DNA from 2 places in the Priestia sp. TSO9 genome. Region 1 is predicted to be linked to the other one. Evidence: a T-box and tRNA genes for the amino acid it is inferred to sense, from the RefSeq annotation. Region 1 holds a T-box; the other holds one or more tRNA genes.

Region 1 (9,248 bases):
TGGGAATATTTAAGGGCTTCTAAAAAAGAATGTGTTAAATATCTGTTCTCGCTATATACATATAGTAAAACTTAATTAAAATAATTTATTAAAAAAAATTAATATTATTCACTTTTTAAATATTTATGTTATACTATTCAATATAAAAAGTTAAATAGTATAACACATATAGAGAGGGGTATAGCCATGAAAGCACGTATTGCCATTAATGGTTTTGGGAGAATAGGAAGAATGGTGTTTCGCACAGCGATTATAGAGGAAAATTTAGATATTATTGCAATAAATGCATCTTATCCAGCAGAAACGTTAGCACATTTAATCAAATATGACTCTATACACGGACCATTCAATGGAGATGTCAAATGTGATGATGATGCGCTAATTGTTAACGGTAAAAGAATTCAGCTATTAAATTCACGTGATCCGCTGAATTTGCCTTGGAAAGAGCTTGGGATTGATTTAGTTGTTGAAGCAACGGGGAAATTTAATTCAAGAGAAAAAGCGCAGTTACATATTGAAGCAGGTGCGAAAAAAGTTGTGTTAACGGCACCGGGTAAACAGGAAGATATTACTATTGTGATGGGCGTAAACGAACGAGAGTTTGATGTGAATCAGCATAACATTATTTCTAATGCCTCTTGTACGACAAATTGTCTAGCTCCAGTTGTCAAGGTACTAGACGAAGCGTTCACAATTGAAAACGGTTTAATGACGACCGTTCATGCATATACAAATGATCAAAAGAATATCGATAATCCGCATAAAGATTTGCGAAGAGCCCGTGCATGTGCTCAATCAATTATTCCTACAACAACTGGCGCAGCCAAGGCACTTTCATTAGTTCTTCCTCATTTAAAAGGAAAGCTTCATGGAATGGCGCTTCGTGTACCAACGCCGAACGTATCGCTTGTTGATTTAGTTGTGGATGTAAGGAAACCTGTGACGATGGAAGATGTTAATTTAGCATTTATTAAAGCTGCTGAAGGACCATTAAAGAACATTTTAAATTTAACAATGGAACCACTCGTATCAATTGACTTTAATACAAATCCTCATTCAGCTATTGTAGATGGACTATCCACGATCGTAATGGAAGATCATAAAATTAAAGTGTTAGCTTGGTACGATAACGAGTGGGGCTACTCTCAGCGCGTAGTCGATTTGGTAAGATATATTGCTGCAGAAATGCGTAATGGATCAAAAATAAGAGTAAGCTAAGAAAGCTATTGATTGCTTTTAAAAAAACAGGGAGCTATCGCCCTGTTTTTTTTGTTTTTATTCAAAAGAATAGGGAAAAGCAATAAGATAAGCATGCAAAGGGGTGTTTATTTTCCTCAATTTTAATAAAAAATTAATAGTCGTTTAGAAGCTTTTACACACTGTCTCACGAGAATACAGGGGTAATTTGTATAGGTCTATCTGCAAGAACAATCTTTAATAAAATCAAAACACGTATTGCAAAATAAATGTAAACAAAGTATACTATGTTTCGTGAACTTCTTGTGTACCTTTCGGTGATGTGGCTACTTAAAGGGTTAGGACCTCTTTGGACTAACTTTCCCCCGTGGTAGTTAACATGCTATATGGCGAAAGAACTTCATGTTTAACGATTAAAAATTGTTAAAGGGGGAAATATCATTATGGAAACAATGGGTCGTCATGTCATCTCAGAATTATGGGGATGCGATTTCGATAAGTTAAATGATATTGATTATATTGAAAAAACGTTTGTTGATGCAGCTTTAAAATCTGGTGCGGAAGTTCGCGAAGTAGCGTTCCATAAATTTGCACCTCAAGGTGTAAGTGGCGTTGTTATTATTTCAGAATCACATTTAACGATTCACAGCTTCCCAGAGCATGGTTATGCAAGTATCGATGTTTATACTTGTGGTCATTTAGATCCTACAATCGCAGCAGATTATATTGCAGATGCTCTAAGTGCACAGACACGTGAAACAATTGAATTGCCACGTGGAATGGGTCCTGTTCAGGTAAAACAAACTAAAGCGAATGCACTTTAATAGTGTCGATTGATTACGTAAGTTAAGAGGTGTATTACACACCTCTTTTTAGTATATAAAATTTTAATACGCAAAAACAAAGGGGATAACAACATGGGGGTAGTACAAGCAGTTAAATCTTTATTTTCTAATCATGTAGAAACAAGCGATCACCATTCAGATCCGACTCTAAAAACGCATTATTATAAAACAACGGCTGGGAATGCATTTAAGCAAGTTCATGAAATGTTGAAGCACATGCAAGGGATAGAGATACTTGCTGCATATGAAGAGCGAGGAGAAATTAGCTTAAACGTTGTAAAAGGAAGAAAAGCTTTTGTTGTGATTACCATTATTAACGTACGTCCTCTTGAAACCGCTATCGATTTTTCTGCTACAACAGAATCAAAAGTGGTGCCGGTTGATTTTGGTTTTAGTAAAGAACTTGTACGTACGCTTTATAAGAGCTTTGATCAAAAACTTATTCCTCTTTCTTCGTAAGTTCCTTATCATTTTTGAATTTCAGGAAATAAAATGGGGAAATTCCTTTTCCTTTACTTGTATTCAAGCCTTGTTTTCTATAAGATGGAATAAAGCAAATCCTTTAATACAGCATCGTGTTTGTTAAAGGAAATGATGATAAAAATCATAATAAATGGCGAATAGCCGGCTAACATAGATGGAAATTAACTTATATAAGAGAAAATAAAAAGAAAAACAAGGTTTATTATTGGAGCTGAGAATATGAAGTGCCCATCCTGTCATTACAATGGAACGAGAGTGCTGGACTCGCGCCCTGTAGAAGAAGGCCGCTCTATTCGTAGAAGACGTGAATGCGAAGAGTGTCACTATCGTTTTACAACTTTTGAGAAAGTAGAAGAACTTCCGTTAATTGTTGTAAAAAAAGATGGAGCGAGAGAAGAGTTCAGCAAAGACAAAATCCTTCGAGGGTTAATTAAGGCGTGTGAAAAACGCCAAGTAAGCTTAAAACAATTAGAAGATACCGTACACGATATTGAAACAGAGCTGCGCAGTCAGGGTACATCAGAGGTGCAGTCAGATGTGGTAGGAGAAATGGTGATGGAGCGATTAGCTGCTATCGATGAAGTCTCTTATGTTCGATTTGCTTCTGTATACCGACAATTTAAAGACATCAATGTATTTATTGATGAATTAAAAGATTTAATTAAGAAGGAACGACTGTAAAAGAGCTATTGAAGTATTCTTTAGGCTCTTTTTTTGTCATTTCTATTACTTTAAAAGTAGGTAGGGAACGACATGAAAGAACAACATTGGAAAGAAATGATACCCGTCGATCGTTATGTTGTTCGTTCGAACGGCATACTGCAGGAATACGACCGAAAGATTTTAACCATGCTCTATCAGCCGTTGGTGGGTACGACGTGCTTTGGTCTGTATATGACGCTATGGAGCGAGCTGGAACAAGACCGTTTATGGGGGAAAGAGTCTACGCATCATCATCTAATGTCAATGATGCAAATTAATTTGAAAGCTATTTACCATGAGCGGTTAAAATTAGAAGGCATTGGTTTGTTAAAAACATATATTAAGGAAGAAGATGATGTTCGTGTGTTCATTTATGAGCTCATTCCTCCTCTTATGCCCCATCAGTTTTTTAACGATGGTGTGTTAAATGTATATTTATATAACCGACTTGGAAAATCCATCTTTCAAAAAGTGAAAAATTATTTTTCGGATTCACTCGTCGATGACCAATCGTTCAAAGATGTCACGCATTCATTTAACGATGTATTTAAATCAGTTAAAGCAACAGAGCTGGCTCCAAGTTTTCAGTCTGAAAGCAAGGATGTATTTTCTCCTGATGCTCAAACGGACTTTGTAGATTCCTCCAAACGCGCTTCTATTGAGATGAGCCCGGACTCCTTTGATTTTGATTTATTTTTAGCAGGTCTAACAGATTCAATGATTTCGAAAAGGTCCATTACATCTAAAGTAAAACAAGCGATTGAAAAGCTAGCTTTTTTATATGGTATCGATCCTCTTCAAATGAAAAATGTGGTGCTCGATTCACTAAATGAGAACGATCAAGTTGATATTGAATTACTTAGAAAAGCAGCACAGTCCTTTTACCAATTTGAAAATGGAGAAGCACTTCCAAATCTAAGCGAACAAATTCAGCCGCCCATGCTTCGTACTATGCAGGAAAAGCAGCCGCAGACGAAAGAAGAGCAGCTTATTCAACAGCTTGAAGTGACTTCTCCTCGACAGCTTTTGATCGAGTTTTCCGGGGGAGCAGAGCCTTCAAAAGCGGATTTGCAAATGATTGAAGAAGTGATGTTTAACCAAAAACTTTCACCAGGGGTAGTAAATGTTCTGATTTACTATGTTATGCTAAGATCCGATATGAAATTGTCTAAGAGCTATGTAGAGAAAATTGCTGGACACTGGGCGCGCAAAAAGGTCCAAACTGTTCAAGATGCCATGAATTTAGCTAAAAATGAACAGAAAGAATATCAGAACTGGACCGAAGCAAAGCAAAATAAAAAAACGGCTGGACGAAAGATTGTGCGTAAAGAAATGGTGCCAGAGTGGCTGAGCGATGAAGAAAAAGAAGAGAAAAAGCAGCCTTCAAAAGAAGTGGACGGATTTGAAGAAGAAAAACGAAAGCTACAAGAAGAGCTCAAGCAGTTAGATCAAGAGCTAAAACAAAAGCATAAAGAATAAAAAGCAGGTATGATAGAGACGAGGTGAAAAAGATGAAGCCTATCAATGATTCACTAAATCAGTTAGTGAACAAAAAAGATTTTAAAGCACGCTTAGAAGCATTAAGAAACAGTATCCTGTCTGATCCTGAAGTTAAAACATTTTTGCAAGAGCATCGCCATGAGTTAGATGAGCAAATGGTCGACCGAGGTCTGATGAAGATGCATGAATTTATCGACCAAAGCAAATGCTGTGACAAGTGTCCTTCTCTGCAAAGCTGTGTCAACATGGTGAAGGGATACCACCCTCAGCTGGTTGTAAAAGGCCGTAATATTGATTTACAGTATGAACGCTGTCCTAGAAAAGTACAAGAAGATGAGCGAAAAGAACAAGAATCTTTTATTCAGTGTATGTACGTGCCGAAAGAAATTTTACAGGCAACAATGTCTGATATCGAAATTGAGCAGGGAAGATTTGAAGCCATTAAACTAGTAAGAGATTTTGTGCGAGAATATGAGCCAAATAAGAAAATGAAAGCTTTATATTTACACGGTTCGTTTGGTGTGGGGAAAACGTATTTTCTTGGAGCAATTGCCAATGCGTTAGCCGAAAAGAAAGTGAAATCTACCATTCTGTATGTTCCGGAGTTTTTGCGTGAGTTAAAAGGTTCGTTTCAAGATCAAAGCTTCAATGAGAAAATAGAGTATGTCAAAAAAGTACCGGTTCTTATGCTTGATGATCTCGGAGCAGAATCCGTAACGAGCTGGATGCGAGACGATGTGCTCGGAACCATTTTACAATTCCGCATGCTCGAAAATTTGCCGACATTTTTCAGCTCGAATTTAAATTTTAAAGAGCTTCAACATCATTTGACTTATACCCAAAGAGGCGAGCAGGAAGAGCTCAAAGCCGCTCGTGTCATGGAACGAATTAAGTCTCTAGCCATTCCTGTTGAAATGAATGGAGAGAATAAACGAAATAGATGAGCAGGTCGTTTTACATTTCTTGTAACGACTTGCTCATTTTTTTGCATGTTGCCCCATATACATTAATAAAGCGTGTCCAAAGGGGGGCTATGAGGAATGAAAATATTCTTTAAATATGTAGAAGACGCAGTCGTTGTATATGAGTCTTTATGCGCGAAGCGAAGCGCTTTATCATATGGTTCACAGTGCTTGAAGCTAGTGAATAATCAGCTTTTAGTCATTGATGAGACATACCATAGAGAGGCCATTTTACAAGACATGGTGATACCGGTATTAACCCACGTAATTTTAAAAAAGAAAGAAAAAAAGATGATGGTAAACATATTAAAAGAACAATTTTTCTATTCAGAAGAGGAAGAGCAAGATTTGCTGCTTCAAATTATGGGGGGGATTATGGAAGGAGAGAGAGGCGAAATTCCGCAAAAAACATTTTCTCTTCCAAGAGAATTACTTATCCGCCAGGCTCTTCAAGACTTCTTCATTCATAATGTAACATTCACCTTTGAGTCTTTTCTCCAATTCCGTTTAAAAGAATATCAAGAGCGGCTGCGCTATTATGCCGAGCTGGCGATTGATGAATATAAGCTTGAACAAGACTATCAAATTCTTATTCATCAGCTGCGTCAAGCAGCTAATGAAAGACAGTCATCTACAGGTGATGTGTACGTAATGCACTTGAATAAAAACAGGTTTGTGTTGTACGACAATAGTAGGTATGTTCCTGAACGTGAATGTGCAGCTCTAGCAGAGGCCTTTTTATCTGAACAAGAATCATTATACATAGACTCAACTATTATCGCGCCTTTGCTAAGTTTATCTCCAGCTGCTATTCATCTGTATAGCGACCAGCATGATCATGATTTTGTTTATACCATTCAAAATATCTTTCAAGAAAAAGTTATGTTATACGAAAAAAATGAATTTCCGTTTGATCAAAAGCAAAATATAACGTGAAAGGTTGATTTCTATTTTGAAAATGAATATAATAAATGCATATTAAAAAACAGCTATATGTTACAAGTTATGATGAGGACATGAGTGTATATTTACGGTTTGTAGAGAGGGAGATCCAGGCTGAAAATCTCCTAACACGGAATATATTCTTACCACCTCTAAACTTCAGTAGTAAACGAGCAGAGCCTCTAGTAATTACTGACGGAATTTCCGTTATAAAACCTCGAGCCGCTTCGGGTTCTTTGGGTTATCCAAGATACGAAGAGGAAACAAGGGTGGTACCGCGTGTATACACAACTCGTCCCTTTTGATAAGGGACGAGTTTTTTGTTTTTACAAAAAGTTTATTCAGTTATGTTAAAGGAGTGGAAAGTTGTGTCAGAAGTAATCAAAATGACATTTCCTGATGGAGCTGTGAAAGAGTATCCAAAAGGATCATCAACAGAAGATATTGCGGCTTCTATTAGCCCGGGATTAAAGAAAAAAGCATTAGCAGGCAAAGTAAAAGGCGAGCTGCTGGATTTACGTACGCCAATCGAACAAGATGGCAGTCTTGAAATCATTACGCAAGATGCTCCTGAAGCGCTTGAAATTATGCGTCACAGTACAGCGCATTTAATGGCTCAAGCAATCAAACGTTTATACAAAGATACAAAAGTACAGCTAGGTGTAGGGCCGGTTATCGAAAACGGTTTTTACTATGACATCGATATGGAAGAATCAATTACTCCTGAAGATTTAGGTAAAATTGAAAAAGAAATGAAAAAAATCGTTAATTCAAATATTGAAATTGAACGAAAAGAAGTTTCTCGTGAAGAAGCCATTCAACTTTTTAAAGAAGTTGGCGATGAACTAAAGCTTGAATTGATCGATGCGATTCCAGCAGGTGAAAAGGTTACGATTTACCAACAAGGCGAATTCTTTGACCTTTGCCGAGGCGTGCACGTGCCGTCAACAGGTAAAATTAAAGAATTTAAACTATTAAGCGTGGCGGGTGCTTATTGGCGCGGAGACAGCGATAATCAAATGCTGCAGCGTATTTATGGTACAGCATTCTTTACAAAAGCAGATTTAGACGAGCATCTTCGTCTTCTTGAAGAAGCAAAAGAACGTGACCACCGTAAACTTGGTAAAGAGTTAAACTTATTTACAAATTCTCAAAAAGTAGGACAAGGTCTGCCTTTATGGCTTCCAAAAGGTGCGACGATCCGCCGTATTATCGAGCGTTATATCGTAGATAAAGAAGTAAGCCTTGGTTATCAGCACGTTTATACTCCAGTGCTTGGAAGTGTAGAACTTTACAAAACGTCTGGTCACTGGGAGCACTACCAAGATGACATGTTCCCTGCAATGGAAATGGATAACGAAGACCTTGTTCTTCGTCCAATGAACTGTCCTCATCACATGATGGTTTACAAACAAGGTATTCACAGCTATCGTGAGCTTCCAATTCGTATTGCTGAGCTTGGAACGATGCACCGCTATGAAATGTCAGGAGCATTATCAGGACTTCAGCGTGTTCGAGGCATGACGCTGAATGATGCGCATATCTTTGTACGTCCGGATCAAATCAAAGAAGAATTTATTCGTGTAGTTCGCTTAGTTGAAGCGGTTTATAAAGATTTTGGATTTGAAAATTATTCATTCCGTCTATCTTACCGTGACCCTGAAGATACAGAAAAATACTTTGATGATGATGCAATGTGGGAAAAAGCACAAAGTATGTTAAAAGACGCAATGGATGAGCTTGATCTTGATTATTATGAAGCTGAAGGCGAAGCGGCATTCTACGGTCCAAAACTAGACGTTCAAGTTAAAACGGCTCTTGGTAAAGAAGAAACGCTATCTACGGTTCAACTGGATTTCTTACTTCCTGAACGCTTTGACTTAACGTATGTAGGGGAAGACGGAAAACAACATCGACCGGTTGTTATTCACCGCGGCGTGGTGTCAACAATGGAACGTTTTGTAGCTTTCTTAATCGAAGAATACAAAGGAGCTTTCCCAACGTGGTTAGCACCTGTACAAGTTCAAGTGATTCCGGTATCAACTACGGTTCACCTTGAGTATGCAAAAGAAGTGCAAGAACAGCTTCAGCTTGCGGGTATTCGCGTGGAACTTGATTCTCGCGATGAGAAAATTGGCTATAAAATCCGTGAGGCTCAAATGCAAAAAATTCCTTATATGCTTGTTGTAGGGGATAAAGAAGTAGAGGATAAAGCAGTAAACGTACGTAAATATGGTGAGCAGAATTCAGAAACAGTGGATTTCCAAGCCTTTTTACAAAATGTAAAAGCAGAAGCATCTCGTTAATGAAGAAAGCAGAGAATTGAAATTCTCTGCTTTTTTATCTAACATTTATAAAAAACTGTTGCATAAATGTTTTTCCTTTGATACAATAACTTTTGTTGTTAAAAAAAGAACGAAATCATTGACTTTTGTCTTTGTTGATACTATAATAGCTTAAGTAATTGAATACTTGTTTATACAGAAGAAGAAGCACCCGCTTCTCACCTGAGTGACGCATAGAGCAGTTAGCAGGTACATCGTATCTTAATTAAAACGATAGAAGTGTGGGTGCAGTATGTACTCACACTTTTTTGTGTGAGTTAATAATCGGTCTA
Region 2 (9,248 bases), 810 kb from region 1:
GCGAAGCCTTGCACGGAAATCAACAGCGGTGGAACAAGAGGTTCAGCTCATGTATCTCATTTGTTCGTTTTTAGATTGTATTGATTTCGTTATGGCTTAATTTGTTTTTAATGAAGTTCACTCACATACTGATCAATCATCGTCTGTAAATCCTCTAGCGTTGTCTTACTTTTGTTGACAGACAGCTGCTGTAACGAATGAAGAGCACTATCAACAACAAACTTCCGGGGATTTGACTGTTTAAACAGCTCTTCTTCAATAAAACTAATAAGCTCTGTGCATTTTTGACGTTCGAATTCATCAGTAAATTGTTTGTGAACCTGTTTTTTTAAATCGATAAGTGCTGCAGAAATATCCTGTTCTATTTGATTTTTAGTATTCGGGCAAGATGGAAGCCATTCTTTAATCGTTTGCGGATCGAGCAAAATGTCTCCTGAATTTGCTACTTCGTCTACAAGAGGAAGCAAGCGTTTGACACTGTAGCTTATGATCTCATGTGGGTCAGTATTTGTGCCATTAACCATAAAATTATAGTGAAAGTTGCGATGAAGCATGCCAAGAAACATAATTGCACAATCTAGCAGGTACGGTTTCTTTTCTTGTCCAAATAAATCAATGAACCGCTTGTAAACCCAGTTTACTTCGATAAACTGGGTTTTTTTTATGTACGCTTTTAAGTCAGGATCATTGGAAACAAATACTTCTTCAAGTAATGTGAAAAATTTATGTTTATGATGGTTTTTCATCTGTGCATCAATCTGTTTAACAAATACATCTACATCGGTCAGACTTTTACCAACCAGCAGCTGATTCCGCTCTTGTTCAATGGTCGTATGAAGCCATGTGAAAACAGCGATTAATAATTCATTTTTTGAAGAAAAATAGTTGTAGAATGTTCCTTTTGAAATGCCGCTATAATCAATGATGTCTTGAATAGAAGTAGCTTGAAATCCTTTCTCAACGAAGAGATGGTGTGCATTTTTTACAACTTGCTGTTTTCGGTTATTCATTATTATCACCTAAATATAAAATTAGACTCATGATCCAACTTTATGATACATGATTTAAAGCGTTTACACAAATGTTCTTTTCGAAAAAATAGACGATACCGCGAAAATGCATTGATATAAAAGGATTATAGGACTAAAAAAGTCGATAAAATAAAGGATATGAACGCAAGATTTTTCACTTGCATAAATTGAACTCACAGTATAATATACTCTATGTAGAACATGTGTCTAAAAAAATGAACTTAAAGTATAAGGAGGTACAATAATGAGTCAATCGATAAATCAAATGGAAAAGCCGCCTTATGGCATAATTGCTATTTTGTTAATTGGCGCTTTTATCTCATTGTTGAATGAAACATTATTAAACGTGGCGCTGCCGTCTATTATGAAAGACTTAGAGGTGACAACGTCAACTGTCCAGTGGCTTTCTACTGGTTATATGTTAGTGAATGGTATTATGATTCCAACAACCGCTTTTTTAATTCAGCGCTATTCTGTCAGAGGCTTATTTTTAACGGCAATGACTTTATTTACAGCAGGAACAATACTTGCCGGTGCTTCGCCCGTATTTTCGGTCTTGTTAACCGCTCGTATTATCCAAGCATCAGGCGCAGCCATTATGATGCCGCTTTTAATGAACGTATTGCTCACAAGTTTTCCATTAGAAAAACGCGGAGCTGCGATGGGGATTTTCGGTTTAGTTATGATTTTTGCTCCGGCAATTGGTCCTACTTTATCAGGGTGGCTAATTGAACACTATGAGTGGAGAATGCTGTTCCACCTTGTTACGCCAATCGCGGCAATTGTATTAATAGGCTCTTTCTTCCTATTAAAAGACAAAAAAGAAAAAGTGGAAATCAATTTGGATTTCCTATCGCTTGTGTTATCTACGATTGGATTTGGGGGACTTCTATACGGATTTAGCTCAGCAGGAGATAAAGGCTGGGATTCTGTGGAAGTATACGGCACCATTATCGTAGGAGCTGTGGCGCTGATTTTATTTATTACGCGTCAGTTCAAGCTTAAAACACCTATGCTTGAATTCCGCATTTTTAAATATCCAATGTTTGCTTTATCATCAACGATTTCAATGGTGATCACAATGGCATTATTCTCAGCCATGCTGCTAATGCCAATTTATGTTCAAACGGTACGAGGCATTTCTCCGCTTCATTCAGGATTACTAATGCTTCCGGGTGCGCTATTAATGGGTGTGATGTCACCGATTACCGGAAAATTATTTGATAAATTTGGAGCGCGTGCACTGGCTGTAACGGGTCTAACGATTACAGCCGTTACGACGTATTTCTTCAGTAACTTAGAGCTTGATACGACGTATACAACGCTCATTACGCTTTACACACTTCGCATGTTCGGAATGTCTATGGTGATGATGCCGGTTATGACAAACGGATTAAATCAGCTGCCGCAGCGCTTTAATCCGCATGGTACTGCGATGAATAACACGCTTCAACAAGTATCGGGAGCTATTGGTTCGGCTCTTTTAGTAACGGTGATGTCAAACCGTACAGCTACGCATGCAAAAGAGCTCGCTCAAGATGCAATGAGCGGAGCGGGAGCAGCGAATGCAACCGCAGCCGGGGCAGCTCAAATGAAAGAACAGATTGGGATGCAGGCAATGGTACAAGGGATTAACGATGCGTTTGCCGTCTCAGTAGTACTAGTGGTGGTTGCCTTAATTCTTTCATTATTTATGAAACGCGCAACGCCGGCAAGTGAAGATGAAGTGATAAAGGAAAAAGCAGGACGTGAGCAGTTCGCTAAATGAAAAAGAAATCCCCGCTGAGACAGCGGGGATTTTTTTAGCTTGTATATCTAAAACTTAACCCCATTTTCTTTAATAATTTTCGGTAGCCGATGGACGTTTGATCAGCCATAATGTGCGCTTCCATCTGCAGGTCTAAAGGCAAGTCTTCAGGTTTTTGGTTTTCAACCATTTCACGGTCTTCGTCAAAGACGCGAAGGTTAAAGTCATACACACCTTCAACGGGAGAATCTTTGTCAAAGTTTCGAGCGATTGGTGCGAATAAACGTGTTTCGCGGGCTGAAATAGGAGAGACTGCATTCATAATCCACAGCTCTGCGCCTTCTGGGAAGTATACTTTTAGCGTAGCTGTAAACGGTGGATAAACATCAAAGACACGAAGCCATTTAAAATCAGGTGGATTTAAATGCTGCTGTTCTTTGGAATAATTGCTCACGGTGCTCGTATATTCTACATGAAGCCCATACTCTGTATCGCTTACTTTATACTTAGGCACAAAGGCGTTGTTTCGATCACCAAATGTGTCCGTGTGAACCCAAGCAAAATGAGCTACGTCTAAAAAGCCTTCCATTTGACGACCGGCCGAACCCATGATATCAAAGCTCGGACAAACAATTTGCTGAAAATCAGGGTCCTCCCACGCATCGAAGTAAGGCAGGTTATCTTGTTCCCCTGTCAGGGAAGTCCACACTAATCCAAATCGTTCAATAACTGGATAGACGGCCATACACAAGCGGGGAGAAATATTGGCATCAGGGTGAGCTGGAATCGACGTGCATGCGCCGTCCGTTGCATAGCGGAAGCCGTGGTAAGGACAGACAATTTCATCATCTTCCACCCAGCCCATGCTAAGAGGGGTGCCTCGGTGAACGCATAAATCACGAGCCGCCACTACTTTGTGTGTGGTACGGTATAGAACTAGATTTACATCTAGCAGTTTTACGGACGTTGGTTTCTCTGTTACCTCACTGCAGCGTGCGACGGGGTACCAATACTTAGCGAGCGTCGTCCAATCTTCCAGGCTGAACGTGCAGTCTCTTGGGTAGGGAGTTGCCGTTTTTGATTTGGTCATGGTTGGTTGTTGTTCCATCTATTTTCTTCCCTTCTTTTGTAAGCTCTTTTACTAAGGGTAATATAAAAAAAGAAAATTCACATAATTTATGTAAGGAGTTCTAACATAAAATATGGAACTTTGTAGAAAGTGCGAATTTAAGAAGACGTAAATTAGAGAATATACCAATAAAAAAATTTAAAAAAGCGCTTCCTAAATGAATTTAAACGTGATATAATTTTCCAAGACGCTGGTGTAGCTCAGTAGGTAGAGCACTTGCATGGTAAGCAAGAGGTCGCAGGTTCGATCCCTGTCGCTAGCATACTAAAAAACCTTCTTTCTTGTTGAAAGAAGGTTTTTTTATTTGTGATGGCTTTAAAATTCTTCTCCGCCTTGTGAAAACTTTAACAGTTTGATAGCCTTATTAGGACGCTGTGAGAAAACATGTATATCTTTTTCACTATGTCTTATGAATCATATTTAGAAATATTCTTAAAAGAATGTTTATTGCCTCTAAGCATTGGGTACACGAAACTAGGGGTTAAATTTCAACAGGGAGTGTGAACGATAATTTGATTACGTTTAAGAATGTGTCAAAGCAATATCCAGACGGTACGACCGCCGTGAAAAATATTAATCTAGAAATTAAAGAAGGAGAGTTTTTCGTTTTAATTGGTCCGAGTGGGTGTGGGAAAACAACCACCTTAAAAATGATTAACCGTCTTCATGATATTACCGAAGGAGAACTATACATAAAAGATAAGCTCGTATCGGACCACAACATACATGAGCTGCGCTGGAACATTGGTTATGTCCTACAGCAGATTGCTCTTTTTCCTCATATGACCATTGCTGAAAATATAGCTATTGTACCCGAGATGAAGCATTGGAAGAAAAACAAAATCAAAACGCGCACTGATGAACTGCTTACCTTGGTAGGACTAGATCCAAAGCAGTATCGAAACCGAAAGCCGTCTGAGCTCTCAGGTGGCCAGCAGCAACGTGTAGGTGTAGCGCGTGCCCTCGCAGCTGATCCCCCCGTTATTTTAATGGACGAACCCTTTAGTGCCCTCGATCCGTTAAGCCGCGAACAGCTTCAGCAAGATGTTATTAGCTTAAAAGAAAAAATCAAAAAAACATTTGTGTTTGTTACGCATGATATGAGCGAAGCGATGACGCTTGGAGATCGTATCTGCCTAATGAAAGACGGGGAAATTGTTCAAGTTGGAACCCCGGAGGAATTCATTCAAAAGCCTAAAAATGAATTTGTAAAAACGTTTATTGGAAATCAAGGAAATGCTTTATTTGAGACATTGGATATGTTTCTCAAAGAAAGTGAACAGCCAGACGTAGAACCTACTGAAGAGCTAGCTTCAACCGCTACTGTTCAGCAGGCAATGGACGCCCTTTACGACCATGAAGCAATAGCCGTGAAAAAAGGGAGCAAACGCATTGGCGTTGTAACGCGCAAAACTCTATTAGCGTTTCTTTCTGATAAGACGAAAGAAGGAGGAACGCTGTAATGAATGCACTAAGCACATTATTAGATCAACGAGGAGACGCACTGTTTCAAGCTCTTCTTGAACACATTCAAATTTCAGTACTGGCCCTTGTTATCGCCGTATTAATTTCAGTGCCGCTCGGACTGTACTTAACGAGACATGACCGCATTGCTGAACCGATCATTGGCGTAACAGCCGTACTGCAAACCATTCCTTCACTCGCTTTATTAGGATTACTGATTCCTCTTGTCGGAATTGGAACCTTTCCCGCGGTTATTGCCCTGTTTTTATATTCGCTTCTTCCTATTGTACGAAATACATATACCGGAATTAAAGAAGTGGACCCATCTTTAATTGAAGCATCCAAAGCTATGGGGATGAACTCGTGGAGACGATTAATTAAAGTAGAACTTCCTCTAGCTCTTCCTGTCATTATGGCCGGAATTCGCACAGCGATGGTACTCATTATTGGTACAGCGACAATCGTGGCTCTTATCGGAGCGGGCGGACTCGGAAGCTTAATTTTGCTTGGTATTGACCGAAGCGATAATAGTTTGATTTTATTAGGAGCCATTCCAGCAGCATTATTAGCGCTTATTTTTGATGGAATTCTGCGAACGATTGAACACTCAGCTAAAAAAGGGTCCAAAAAACGCTCGTTTATTATGATCATCGTATTAATACTCATTCTTGTTTCTCCGTTTGCAGCGATGAGCGCAACAAAACCAGACCTTGTTATCGGAGGTAAAATTGGTGCAGAACAAGATATTTTAATTAATATGTACAAAGAATTAATTGAAGATCAAACCGATATGAAAGTAAATCTTCGATCGTCGCTTGGAAAAACAGTATTTGTATTTGAGGCTCTGCGTAACAAGGAAATTGACTTGTACCCTGAATATACGGGTACAGCCATTGTGACGCATCTAAAGGAACAGCCGGAGAGCAAAGATGAAACAGAGGTGTACAACCAGGCAAAAGAAGGATTTCAAAAGAAATTCGGCCTTGTCTATTTAGATCCAATGAAGTTTAATAATACGTACACATTGACAGTAACAAAAGAATTTGCAAAAGAAAATAATCTAACCACCGTTTCAGATTTGGCAAATGCAACAGATAAAGTAAAAGCAGGGTTTACGCTTGAGTTTAAAGATCGTGAAGACGGCTATGTAGGCATTCAAAAAGAATATGGTCTTACCTTCCCGAATATTAAAACGATGGAGCCGAAGCTTCGCTATCGCGCTGTAGAAAAAGGCGATATTAATATGCTGGATGCTTACGCAACAGATCCTGAAATCAAACAGTTTGGTTTGAAAGTCTTAAAAGACGATCAGCAGTTCTTCCCTCCGTATCAAGGAGCGCCTGTGCTTCGTGAAGATATGCTAAAAGAGCATCCTGAACTGAAAAAAATCTTAAATCAACTGGGCGGTAAAATCAGTGATGACGAAATGCGTGAAATGAACTATCAAGTAAATGCAAAAGGAAAAACAGCTGAAGAAGTTGCTCATCAATTCTTAGTGAAAAAAGGATTAATTAAAGAGTAAAAACGAAGAAAAAAGCTAGGACAACAGTATGTTCGTTGAAAGAAGATCCGAATGATAAATCGTTCGGATCTTTTTATTTTAGCTGTTTCTAGCAGTTGATTATCCATACTCGATTATTTACTCCATTCGTCCGTCTTTAGATTGGCGTGATCTCGTTATGTCTCAATCTCTTTTTAATGCGAGAGAAGCATTAATGAAAATGAGGCCTTATGAACAAGCTAAAGGTACCAAATTTGTTTTCTGATGGAAGGGAGGCGGTTTTATGAATTCATTTTTTACGTGCCATCCTGTACAACATTCCTTTCAGCTTTTTTCAGTTGAACATCTTGTAACTTTAGCTATTATCGTGATCATAGGAGCATTTATTTTTTTGTGTCGAAAGCAGCTACGACAAAAGAGGTTTGTGTTCGTTTTGCTTTCACTCGTTCTAATTGCTTCAGAAACAGCCTACCAGGCTTGGGAAATCGGATGTCATCAGTGGTCTGCTGAAACTTCCTTGCCGCTTCAGCTCAGTGATATAGTCGTGCTGCTGGCTGCTATTATGCTGATAACCAAAAGCAGGTTTCTTTTTTATTTTGTGTACTTCGCGGGAATCAGCAGCTCTGTTCAAGCCATGATTACCCCGGATCTTGGCGGCTATGCATATGCCCAGTTTCGCTATGTGCAGTTTTATGTATCGCATGGCGGTGTGGTACTTGCTTGCTGTATGCTAATTGCTGTTTGCAGATATGAGCCGACGTTTCGTTCTTTGTGGGTAAGCGTAGTATTTGTTAATCTGTACGGAGGTTTTATCTATGCTATCAATCGTTTACTCGGGGCGAATTATTTATACATGATGAAAAAACCAGGGCACGCTTCCTTGCTGGATGTTCTTGGACCTCATCCTTGGTATTTAGTATGGATTGAAGGAATTATGATTCTTAGCTTTCTTGTCCTTTATTTGCCGTTTTGGGTACATAAAAAAATTAAAGGTGATAAAACCAAAGTCAATTTTATTGAAGCAAAATGATAATACTGGTAGTTTATAAGTGGAAACTAACTCGTATTTCCTGAAGGAAAAGGAAGAATGACTGAACAAGCTGTGAGAGGCAAGCGTAAAAAACAGAAAAGAAAAAGCAAGCACAGACATTAGAAGGAGAGTATCAAAATGAAAACACTGGTTATTTTAGCGCATCCAAACTTAGCATCTTCTCGTATTAATAAAGCGTGGGCAGAGCGAGTGAAAAAAGAAGAGAATGTGTACGTTCATGATTTATACGCAAACTACCCCGATTTCAAAATTGATGTAGAAAAAGAGCAGGAGTTAGCTGTTCAATTCGATCGTATTGTTTTTCAATTTCCATTTTACTGGTACAGCTCACCAGCACTCTTAAAAGAGTGGCAAGATGTTGTCTTAACATACGGCTGGGCTTATGGAAGCAAAGGTACTAAACTTCAGGGAAAAGAGTTTGTCGTAGCTACTTCGACAGGAGGCCCTCCAGAAGCTTATCAAGAAGGGGGATACAACCGCTATCCAATGAATCATCTGCTTCTTCCGTTTCAAGCTACGGCAAATTTAACAGGCATGAAGTTCCAAACGCCATTTCTATTTCAAGGAGCAGGCGGTGACCTGAGTGACAAAGTTATTCAAGATAGTGCAGAAAGCTACGCTCGATTACTAAGATAATAAAAAAAAGCCGCGTTAACGCGGCTTTTTAATTTACATTTGTTCGTGAAAAAGAAGTAAGCAGCTTTTGAGGAGCGATATCTAATCCTTCAATGAGTAATCCCGTCATAGCCGTTAGACTCCCGACTTCAAACGATTCCCCGGCTCTCCAAAATGCGGATTCACCTTGTTTAATATAAATTTTCAGTCCGTTATCGCCAGCTACCCAGCCTTCCCCGTGAACGACTAAAAGAAGCTGTGGAATCGTAGCTTCTTGACGGGGGGTATAATCATTTTCTTGAAAAGATAAAAAGCTGATTTTAACATCTCCAGTATGAGAAAGCAGCGGGTTCACTTTATAGGTGGAATGAAGAAAGGAACGCTCTTCTTCAGATTGAAAACCATATAATTTCATACGTTCATCTCCTTGAATCAAAAATATAAAAAAGAAGTCCTTCTCCTTTCATATACGCATGTAGTAGAAAAAATAGAACTTCAAAGAAATAGCTGTTTCCTGGAAAATGGCTTCATTTTTTGTCGAAGCTCAAATTTTTTTGAAGGATAGGGAGGAAAAACAGAAGTTTTTTTGAATAGTATAAAAAAGGTGTCCGCTAATGGACACCTTTTCCTAATTTAAAAATGACTGTAACGCTTGTTTGTTTTCTTCAAGGTCGATGCTTAAAACAGCACCAATACCGGATACTCGTTCA

The links. A T-box is a leader RNA that pairs with one kind of tRNA and senses whether it is charged. The one in region 1 lies ahead of thrS (threonine--tRNA ligase), so its partner is inferred to be a tRNA-Thr.
Region 2: it encodes a tRNA-Thr, which carries the amino acid that the T-box ahead of thrS (threonine--tRNA ligase) is inferred to sense. The anticodon was not compared.

What each region holds. Positions count from the first base shown of each region.
Region 1 covers NZ_JAJEKD010000015.1:1,724,014-1,733,261, reverse strand. Annotated here, with positions in the region: gene LJC66_RS24155 (glyceraldehyde-3-phosphate dehydrogenase) at 187-1,218, shown strand; gene speD (adenosylmethionine decarboxylase) at 1,641-2,021, shown strand; gene LJC66_RS24145 (hypothetical protein) at 2,115-2,501, shown strand; gene nrdR (transcriptional regulator NrdR) at 2,745-3,206, shown strand; gene LJC66_RS24135 (replication initiation and membrane attachment family protein) at 3,279-4,706, shown strand; gene dnaI (primosomal protein DnaI) at 4,739-5,671, shown strand; gene ytxC (sporulation protein YtxC) at 5,768-6,625, shown strand; T-box leader at 6,686-6,934, shown strand; gene thrS (threonine--tRNA ligase) at 6,979-8,937, shown strand; ribosomal protein L20 leader region at 9,110-9,232, shown strand.
Region 2 covers NZ_JAJEKD010000015.1:910,469-919,716, reverse strand. Annotated here, with positions in the region: gene LJC66_RS19990 (hypothetical protein) at 1-100, shown strand, start outside; gene LJC66_RS19985 (TetR/AcrR family transcriptional regulator) at 108-1,010, opposite strand; gene LJC66_RS19980 (DHA2 family efflux MFS transporter permease subunit) at 1,276-2,799, shown strand; gene LJC66_RS19975 (aromatic ring-hydroxylating oxygenase subunit alpha) at 2,834-3,886, opposite strand; tRNA gene LJC66_RS19970 (tRNA-Thr) at 4,097-4,169, shown strand; gene LJC66_RS19965 (ABC transporter ATP-binding protein) at 4,420-5,370, shown strand; gene LJC66_RS19960 (ABC transporter permease/substrate-binding protein) at 5,370-6,893, shown strand; gene LJC66_RS19955 (YwaF family protein) at 7,156-7,902, shown strand; gene LJC66_RS19950 (NAD(P)H-dependent oxidoreductase) at 8,041-8,559, shown strand; gene LJC66_RS19945 (hypothetical protein) at 8,588-8,953, opposite strand; gene LJC66_RS19940 (LCP family protein) at 9,167-9,248, opposite strand, start outside.